3 regions of the Paenibacillus sp. GYB003 genome follow, and region 2 is predicted to be linked to each of the others. Evidence: riboswitches for the same ligand, from Rfam matches in the RefSeq annotation. Region 2 holds a riboswitch; each other region holds the start of a gene.
The links. Region 2 has a riboswitch for cobalamin ahead of PV407_RS11855 (ABC transporter substrate-binding protein). Riboswitches for the same ligand answer to the same signal wherever they lie in the genome.
Positions count from the first base shown of each region.

Region 1 (3,255 bases), on a different contig from region 2:
ATGTCGTCCATGTTCAAATCGTCCATATGGACGCCGTAAGCGCGGTACACGGAATACGGCGCGAAGACGTGCAGCGGTTCGTTCCGTTCGGCCAGCTCGTAAAATTTGCCCGGCACGATCAGGCCGATCGACAGCGTCTTGAGCCGCGTCTTCTCGTCGGCGTTAATTTTTTTGCTGTCGAGAAACTCCATGACGTCCCAGCCGAAAATGTTGTAATAGCCGGCGCCCGAGCCTTTGCGCTGCCCCATCTGGTCGGCGTACGAGAACGCGTCCTCCATCAGCTTCAATACCGGCATGATGCCTTTGGCCGCGCCTTCGACGCCTTTGATCGGCTCGCCGCGCCCGCGCAGCTTGGACAGGTTGACGGCGACGCCGCCGCCGATTTTCGAAAGCTGCATGCACGTGCCGATGCCGTAATTGATCGAATTGAGCGAATCGTCGAGCTCGAGCAGGAAGCACGACACCATCTCGCCTCTGCGGCTTTTGCCGGCGTTCAGAAACGTCGGGGTCGCCGGCTGCAGCCTGCGCTCCATCATCGATTCCGTCAGCGCGCGGGCCGACTCCATATCGCCCCGCGCCAAATGCAGCGCGACGATGGCGACCCGATCCGGAAAATGCTCCAAATACTGCGAACGGTCGTCGCTTTTCAACGCGTAATCCGTATAAAATTTCGACGCGGCCATGTAGGAAGGAAACTCGAAACGATAGCCGTGGGCGATGCCGTATATGTATTCCACTTGTTCCATTGTATAGGTTTCGAGCACGTTTTCGTAAAAATCGTTCTCGATCATGTAGCGGATTTTATGCGCCGTGTCGGGAAAACGGACGCTTTTGCGCTCCACTTCCTCCATGAAGGCGTCTACCGCCTCACGGTCTTTGTCCAGTTGGAAAAATCCTTCTTCGTCGCGCTGCATCAGCATATTGTTCAATTCAATGTGCCGCAACCGCGTTCACCTCCCGTACGAATCGTTCGACGTCGGCCGATGTGCCGGCCAGCTCGAATTTGCCGAGTATCGGCACGTTGTACATCGCCGCGATCCGGTCGGCGCTGCGCGCGAACCCTTCGCCCCAGTTGCGGTTGCCGCTGGCGGACACGCCGACGAGCCTGCGATAGTTGCGCTTCAGAAACGACAGCGTCTTCTCCGGCGCTTGGCCGAAGCCGGTCGTATACGTGACGAGCACGAACGGCTCGTCGACGGTCATCTCGCTCTCGATCGGGACGGCCGGCATGTTCAGCTTGCCGACGAACCGTTTCACATTCCCCGTTTTGGAGTCGTAAACGATCAACATGATGTGCAATATCCCCTTTCCAACTACCCGGGGCCCCCAACACGACGCTTTTCGGCCGCATGAAAAAAGCGCATCGGCGATACGGCCGGATGCGCCGAATGCGTGCAGCCTAAAAAAGCGAAGCTGGCAGCTTAACGACGAAACGGACACCGTGCCTATCGACCGTAGGGCTTGTGTCGATAACGGGCAGGTCTCCTGGCTCGGGAATCGGGCGACTCGCGTCCGCCTTCCCGGCATAAGAGCCAGTGGCCTAATCGGACGAAATCTACTCCCTTACAGTGGCGGGACCGCGCCGGCTTCGCACCGGACTTCCCTATTAAGCTTTATCCGTCCGCTAGACGGAAAAGCACCCGTTACAACAATATGTAGTTTGTATGTAATAATTTATATCAATATGTTGTGCTTGTCAATGCAAGCGGCCCTCTATTTTTATGCGAATAGGGGTAGACATTTCGGGAACGGCCCAACGGCTTGGCGTTTCGGCTCTATGAAAATCGCCGACAGCTTTTTTCATAGAGCGACAAAAAAAGACCTCCCCGCGAAGAGGAGGATCGGCCGGAACCGGCGCCTTCAGATGACATAGTCGAGCACATATTCCTCGACCGGCTTATACGTGTTCGTCTCCGCCAATGGCGGGGCGTACAAATGCAGCGAAACGGCGCGCCGGACGCCCGGGTTGCTCATCCGGTGAATTTGCTTGGCGGGAGCCTCGATGCGCCGGCCTTCCGGCACCCGGCATTGCGCGACGAGGAACGCTTCCCCGCCGCCGCCCGTCCGGTACGTCGCATTGAGCATCGCGCCTTCGAGCAGCAGGGCGCAGCCGACGGAACGGCCGTGATCGTGGACGAACGTTTCGCTCCCGGGCGGAATATGAACGACGATCGCCTCGACGTGATCGGAACGGAACAGCACGTTGCGGCCGTAAGGCAGCCGGTCGGGCTCGGTCACGTACGGGGCGATCAGCTCGGCCGTCGCGCCGATCGCGTCCAGCGCCTCGTGCAGCTCCCGCAGCGACGGCTGCCGCAGCGACGACAGCACGTCGTCAACCCGTTGTTTGAACAGCATGGGACACCCTCCCCGAAGTCAGGGCGTTTACCGCCTTACCCATCTATATGTGCCCATGGCCCGAACGGTTCGGGGCGGCGCGCTTCGGCCGCGCCTATTCTTCTCGATCGGTCCCAATCGGCTTGAATACCGTCGTGCCGACGTTTCCGGCTCCGAGCGCGGGCGGTTCTTCGCCTGTCGCGCCGCGGTAGCAGTGGCGAAGCAGCAGGCGGATCTCGTGCCACTGCACGCTCCGCAGCCAATAAGCCGTCCGTTCGTCCCGCTCCCGCTCCGTCTGCCGTTCCACGGCATCGACGAACAAGTACGGATCCCAGCCGTCGGCTTTCGCAAGCGCCTTCAACAAATCCTTGCCCGGGCCTTCGTCCAACGCCGCCAGCCCCGACGGTCCCGACAACAGCTCGGCGGCCGCCCGGTGCAGCTCCGGAAAGATCGGGTGCCGGCCGACGCGTTTCATCCAATATTTCGAGTTCCAATAGTCGCCTTCCATCCGGTGCATGATGCCGTGCCAATAGCTGCCCGTTTCCGTCTCGACGTTTTGCGAGATATCATGGGAAGCGTCCAGGCTGTCGTTCCACGCATGCAGCCCCGCGATAAAAGACAGCGCGTCGGACTTGCTTCCGACGGCAAGCCGGCCGACCCATTCGTCCGCCTGCGCGGCGATCGCGGCATCCAGCTCCGCGTTCCAGACGGCCGCAGGCTTGAGCGATTGAAGCGGCCTCCGGGCCGCCAACGTTTGCGCCAAGCTCCACATTCGGCGTCCCCCTCCTGTTCGACATTCCATTTGCGTGCGAAAAGGGCGCCCCGCACCGGCGAAGCGCCCCGCGTTTCCTTCCGGAGCGATGTCGTTCGTCTTACAGCGCCCGAACCATGCCTCCGTCGACGAGCACCGCTTGTCCGGTA
Region 1 covers NZ_JARBDC010000001.1:11,728-14,982, forward strand. Annotated here, with positions in the region: gene nrdE (class 1b ribonucleoside-diphosphate reductase subunit alpha) at 1-944, opposite strand, end outside; gene nrdI (class Ib ribonucleoside-diphosphate reductase assembly flavoprotein NrdI) at 931-1,290, opposite strand; cobalamin riboswitch at 1,459-1,658, opposite strand; gene PV407_RS00075 (cysteine dioxygenase) at 1,861-2,355, opposite strand; gene PV407_RS00080 (hypothetical protein) at 2,450-3,106, opposite strand; gene PV407_RS00085 (SDR family oxidoreductase) at 3,207-3,255, opposite strand, start outside.
Region 1: linked by a shared signal. The riboswitch ahead of nrdI (class Ib ribonucleoside-diphosphate reductase assembly flavoprotein NrdI) and the one ahead of PV407_RS11855 (ABC transporter substrate-binding protein) in region 2 are both predicted to bind cobalamin.

Region 2 (3,255 bases):
TACGACGACCCGTCCTTCTTCAACAGGCTGTTCGTCCGCCAGGTCGGCTGTTCGCCGAGCCGGTACCGCCAAAGTCTCGAACGCAGGGAGCCCCGCGCGTAGAAGAACCCGGGTCGCGTTCGAGCGAGCGGACCCGCCCGACCGCGGACGTGCCGGCACGAAACGAAGGCGATCCGCCGGATCGCCTTCGTCTTCCGGCTGCCTGGCTGGTGCCTGGCTGCCTGGCTGCTTAGCTGCCGCTTAGCCAGCGGCTCATTTCGTCTTCGTCGTAGGCGGGGTAGACGTCCGGGTGAAGAAGACGTCCCAGCTTGTGCAAGCCGGCGACGAGAAGCGGCGACGGTCTGCAATAGAGCGACTCCTCCATGACGTGCACGCGTCCGCCGGCCAGCGCCCGCAGCTTGTCCGCGCCGTCCCGCTTCGCCACCGTTTCCGGCTTGACGAGCCGTTCCCGTACGCCGACCCAAGCGAGCAACATGTAGTCGGGATCGCGGCGGACCACTTCGTCCCAGTCGGTTTTGACGCTGGCCCGATCGTCGTCCGCAAATGCGTTCGCGGCTCCGGCAAGCGCGCTGATTTCGGTCAGCCAGTTGCCGCCGCCCGGCGTAAATACCGGCTTCGGCCACCATTCCCAGTACAGCGAAGGCTTGCTCGCGCATTCGAGGCTTAGCGCGGCGTAACGTTCCAGCATCGCCTCGAACCGGCTTCGCGCCCGCTCGGCGGCGGATTCCGCGCCGAGCGCCTCGCCCACGATCGTCATATTGGCGGCGATGTCGGCGAGCTTTTTCGGGCTGAGCGTGATGTACGGAACGCCGCGCTCGTTGAGCCCCGCGATGTTCGCTTCCATGCCGGGAACGGTCAGCGAAGCGACGACCAGGTCAGGACGAAGCGCCTCGACGGCGTCCATGTCGATTTTCATATCCGAGCCGAGCCTCGGCAATCCGGCGACGGACGCCGGCCAATCGGAATAATTGTCGACCCCGACGAGGCTCGGGGCGAAGCCCATGAAGCCGAGCAGCTCCGTATTGCTCGGGCAAAGGGAGACGATTCTCATCGCGATGCCGCTCCTTCCCGGTCAATTTTTGAACAGATCGGGGTAAATGCCTTTGGCTATGCTGAGCAGCCCTTGCGTAATGCGCGGCCCCGGACGCGACAGCGTATCTTGGTCGACGGCGATGAGACGGTTCGCGGCGATCGCCTCGATTTTGTCCCAGCCGTTCCGTTGTTTAATGATTTGGTCGAGCGTTTGGCCCGCTTTGTCTTTCGCCCCCGTCGTATAGAAAATGACGGCCGGATTGTCCTGGATCATTTTTTCTTCGTTGATTTTGTTGAACCCTTTCGTATCGGAAGCGATGTTGACGCCGCCGGCCAGCGTAATGAGCTCGTCCATGAATTCGCCTTTGCCGACGGTCCAGCCGGGGGAAAATTCGATATACACCTTTTTCTTTTGCTCCGGCTTCAGGCCGCCGACCGCCGCTTTCACCCGGTCGATTTCTTTTTTCATCGTTTCGGCGAGCGCTTCGGCTTCCTTCTGCTTGTCCGTCAGCAGCCCGATCGTCTTGACGGTGTTCAAAATATCGTCGACCGATTTCGGCTCGAACTTGTACAGAGGCAGGTTCAAGGAGCGGAGCTTGCCAAGCGCGTCGTCCTTGATCGAAATGCCGGTGATCACCAAGTCGGCGTTCGCCGCCAAAATCGCTTCGACGTTCGGCGCGGATACGCCGCCGACCTTCGGCTTGCTTTTCGCCTCCTCCGGGTAATTGTCGAAGTCGGAGACGGCCACGACGCGATCGCCGAGCCCGAGCGCGAACAAAATTTCCGTCTCGGCGGTCGACGTCGAAACGATGCGCTGCGGCGCCTTCGCAATCGTCATTTCGGTGCCGGTCGTATCTTTTACCGTCAGCGGATATTTCGTCGATTGGGCGGCTGCGCCGGTTTCCGTCTGTTTGTCGGACCCGGCGGGCGTTCCTCCCGCGGCGGCGTTTCGGTCGCCCCCGGCTCCCCCGCAAGCGGCGAGCGATAGGCTGAGCAGTAGTACGAGCGTGAGTTGAGCCAATTTGTTCATGTCGGTCATTCTTCCCCTTCGGATTCGGATTGGAGCTGAAAGCTTGAAGCGATGAAATTCGTCCTCTCCGCACGACGAAAAAGCCTCCATCCTTGTCAGGACGGAGGCAGCAAATCAAGGAATGAGCCGGCGGTCGCAGCCGGCGGCAGGGCGTTCGTCGCGCGCGAAACGCACGGCGGAGCCCGAGCCGGACGGCAGAAAGCGATGCCGATAAACGGTCCAAGTTCCCGATTTAGCCGATCCTTTTCCGCGAAGGACCTACGTGGCTGGAGCGCAGCAGGCAGGTTTCCTGGCTCTCGGGTCGTGACGAGCTCCTCGCCTTCCCGTTCCGTACGGAACAGTGGCATATGGAGGGGCTCCCCGATTCACAGTGGCGGGACCGCGCCGGATTCGCACCGGCTTCCCTTTTAACCCGGCCGTCCTGGATGGACGGCGGGCACCTGCTGGCATTTGCAGCATTTCGATTCGTTCAAGCTCAAATCTCTTGAGCGATTATATCATAGAGTCGCTATGTTGATCTAGTCCTGCTGCCTGACGCATGTATGTCCGATGCTGTTCCAAGTGCAAGAATGTCATGTCGGGAGGAAAAGAGATGAACGCAACATCCGCGCCGAACCTATTGCTGATTACGGCCGACCAGCTGCGGTACGACTGCGTCGGCTCGAGCGGGCGGTATCCCGTCCGGACGCCGAATTTGGATCGGCTCGCGTCCGAAGGAGCCGTTTTCGCGAACGCTTTTTCGCACATTCCGGTTTGCGGTCCGGCGAGACAGTCGTTGTTGGCCGGCCGGAGAGCCGAAACGTTCGGGGCGCTGTGGAATTACAGCGGCGCTTTGCCGGTGGCAACGCTCCAGCCGAGCGATTACAGCTGGACGCGAACGCTGCGAGACTGCGGGTATGCGTCCGCGTTTTTGGGGAAATGGGGCGTCCATCCGACCTGCGGCCCGACCGCATTCGGCTATGACGAAGCCGTCGCCGAGGACGAGTACGGCCGGTTCGCGAAACGGCTGTACCCGGATGCGACGTACACGAACGGATATTTCGGCGAGCCGAATCCGATTCCGGTCGAGCATTCGCGCACGCATTGGCTGGCGGAGCGGGCCTCCGAGACGATGGAGAAGCTGCATCGCTCCGGCAAGCGCTGGCATATGGCGCTTCATTTTCCGGAGCCGCACTTGCCGTGCCGGCCGTCGG
Region 2 covers NZ_JARBDC010000033.1:49,602-52,856, forward strand. Annotated here, with positions in the region: gene PV407_RS11845 (AraC family transcriptional regulator) at 1-102, shown strand, start outside; gene PV407_RS11850 (helical backbone metal receptor) at 230-1,051, opposite strand; gene PV407_RS11855 (ABC transporter substrate-binding protein) at 1,073-2,062, opposite strand; cobalamin riboswitch at 2,325-2,521, opposite strand; gene PV407_RS11860 (sulfatase-like hydrolase/transferase) at 2,655-3,255, shown strand, end outside.

Region 3 (3,255 bases), on a different contig from region 2:
ATACGGCCAGCCCCGCAGCGACAAGCTGCCCATCAGCCAAAACAAAATTTCGTTGACGATCCGGTCCGAATTCAAAGCGACCATAAACGACACGATCGCGCTTAAAAAGGAAGAAACGACGACGCCGGACAAAATGACCGTTTCCGTGCGAAACTTGCCCTGGACGCCGGCCAGCCGGAATACGACCCACAGCGTGGCCATGCCGGTGCCGAACGCGACGATCGGAATCGACCACATGCCGAATATCGCGTAGTGAAGCCCGAACATGATCAGGAACGCCGCGCCGACCGACGCCCCCGAGGCGACGCCGAGCGTATACGGATCGGCCAGCGGATTGCGCAGCACGCCCTGGAAGCCGGCGCCGGATACGGATAGCGCCCCGCCGATCAGCACCCCGAGCACGATGCGCGGAAGCCGGACCTTCATAATGATTTGCTCCGACGAAGCGGGCCACGTCGCCTGCACCGTGTCTCCGACGAAAGGCAGCTGCTTGACCAGGATGCCCCATACTTGCGGAATCGGAATGTGCGCCGAGCCGAGCGACAAGCTGACGACGACGGAAACAAGAAGGAGCAGCAAGCCTGCTACTCCCCAGCCGAATAACGTTCGTTTCATTGCTTCACCAAATCCGGATAAAGCCCTTTGGCCATATCGGCCAACGCTTTCGTAATTCTCGGGCCGGGCCGCGACAGCAAATTGTCGTCGAGCGCGATCACCTTGTTCGCCTGAATCGCGGCGATTTTATCCCACCCGCTGCGGCCGCGAATCGTCTTCTCCAGATCCGGGACGGCTTTCGCGAAAAAGATGACGTCGGGATTTTGCTGAATCACTTTTTCTTCGCTGATTTGCTTCCAGCCCTGCAAATCCGACGCCACGTTCACCCCGCCGGCAAGCGTGATCATATCGTCCAAAAATTCGCCTTTGCCGACGGTCCAGCCGGGCGAAAATTCGATGTACACTTTTTTCTTCTGCTCGGGCTTCAGCCCTTTGAGCGCGTCGACGACCTGCTGCTTCTCCTTTTGCATTTGCGCGACGACTTTCTCGGCTTGCTCCTGCTTGTCCGTAATGCGGCCGAACAGCAAAATGCGCTCCATCGCCTCGTCGATCGTCTTCGGATTCGTTTGGAACAAATTCAGCTTCAGCTCGTTCAGCTTCGCCACCGAATTTTTGTTCAGCGACAGACCCGCGAACACGATGTCCGGATTCGCCGCGATGATCGCTTCCGGGTTGCCCTGCAGGTTGCCCATTTTCGGCTTGCTTTTCGCCTCTTCCGGGTAATCGTCCAGATTGGACACGCCGACGATTTTGTCGCCGAGTCCGAGCGCGAACAGCACCTCCGTCTCCGTCGGCGACAGAGAAACGATGCGCTCCGGCGCTTTGGCGAACGTAAATTCTTTGCCCGAGCTGTCTTTGACCGTAAGCGGATATACCGTTTTCTTCCCCGTTTCCGCGCCGCCGCCGGCTTTGGCCGTTCCGCCGGGCGACGCCTGCGCGGGCTCCTTGACTCCCTCGGTTTTGGTCGATCCGCACGCCGCTGCCGTCAGCGCGAGCGCGATGGCAAGCGACAGCACGCCAAGCTTCTTCATCTCGATCTCTCCTTTTTTTGCCCCGATCCTTGTACCCCGAATCTCCCCTGAACCTGAACCCGAACCGAACCCGTACCTGAACCCATTGAACGCCTGTTCCGGTTCCCGCGCCTTCGCAAGCAAAAAGCCCCCGTCCTCGGAAGGACAGGGGCGTTCACAGCGAATACGGGCAACCGCCGAACGGCGAGAAGCAGACAACGTTCCCGAATAAGCCGGCTCCTTTTCCTCGAAGGATTCCTTGGGGCTTACCAAGCAGGCAGGTCTCCTGACTCATAGGCGCGCCGGCCGCAATCAAGCGGGCGCCGCTTCCTCGCCTTCCCGTCCGCTCGGCGGACAGTGGCATCGTGAGAAAGCTCCTATTTCACAGTGGCGGGACCGTGTCGGATTCGCACCGACTTCCCTTTTAACCCGATCGACGGCGTCGTTCGGGCACCTGTTGGCCTATTATAAATGGCGTACAAACCATGCGGACGGGCATCTGGCTTACGGATCGATTATAGGCCAAATCCGGGCCGCTGGCAATAGGTATTGCAGCGGCGCGGTTCCCCTTTCGACGCGGCCGCCGCTGCTACCGGCCGAACAAGCTCAGGGCGACCATGACCGTCCCCGCGAAAATGCAAGCCAAGGCCGCCGCTCCGACGACGCCCCGCTTCCGTCCGCGACCCGCGGCGGCGCTTTCCGTCTCCCCGCCCGGGCCGTCGTTCCAATCGTCCCGACCGACGTTCGCCAGCCGCTCCCGCTCGAATTCGTAGATCATTTCCGGTTTGCGATGATGCATAGGACCCTCACTCCTCTTACGCTTCCTTTACCGCCATTGTACGGTCGTCAAAAGAGGCAAAAAAGGGTATAATCGATGTACTTCATTTCCCCTTTTTTTCATTCAAACAGCGAGGTGAGCGCCGTTGCTTTACGCTTCCCAACAATATTTGCTGCTGCGCCGCGCCTACCCCGAAGCGCCCGACAACGAGCCGATCGGGGTAACGCTCCGGGACGTCGCAGGCAAGCTGTACTGCAGCGAGCGAAACGCCAAGCTCGTCATTCGCAAAATGTGCGAGTGCGGCTGGATCTCGTGGACGCCCGGGCGGGGGCGCGGCAACCGGTCGGCGCTGACGTTCCGGGTCGACCGCGCGCGGATGCTGATCGACAACGCGAAGCATGTGGCGCAGCGCGGCGACGTTCCGGGCGCGCTGGAGCTCATTCGCCGGTACGGGGACGATACGTCCGCGAAGGAACGATTCGGCGATTGGCTGTCCGAATATTTCGGCTACAAAGCGGAAGGATCCGAACGGGAGGCGGTGGAAGTTTTGCGCTTCCCCGTCCATTGGGCGATCTACTCGCTCGATCCGATCGTGACGTTTTCGGCGCTCGATATGCATATTATCAATCAAGTGTTCGACACGCTCGTCCGGTACGACCGCGTGGCGGAAACGTTCGTCCCCGGCCTCGCCCATCATTGGGAAGCCGACGAGGCGAACATGACGTGGACGTTTTATTTGCGCAAAGGGGTGCAGTTTCATCACGGGCGGGAAATGACCGCGGACGACGCCGCGTTTACGTTCGGGCGTTTGCGCGGCCCCAGCCCTTTGTTCCGCGATATCGAACGGATCGTCGCCGTCAACCGGACGACGCTTCGCATTCGGCTTCGGGCGCCGAACTATTTGTTTCTCCG
Region 3 covers NZ_JARBDC010000009.1:30,481-33,735, reverse strand. Annotated here, with positions in the region: gene PV407_RS06295 (FecCD family ABC transporter permease) at 1-615, opposite strand, end outside; gene PV407_RS06290 (ABC transporter substrate-binding protein) at 612-1,586, opposite strand; cobalamin riboswitch at 1,825-2,038, opposite strand; gene PV407_RS06285 (hypothetical protein) at 2,155-2,364, opposite strand; gene PV407_RS06280 (ABC transporter substrate-binding protein) at 2,489-3,255, shown strand, end outside.
Region 3: linked by a shared signal. The riboswitch ahead of PV407_RS06290 (ABC transporter substrate-binding protein) and the one ahead of PV407_RS11855 (ABC transporter substrate-binding protein) in region 2 are both predicted to bind cobalamin.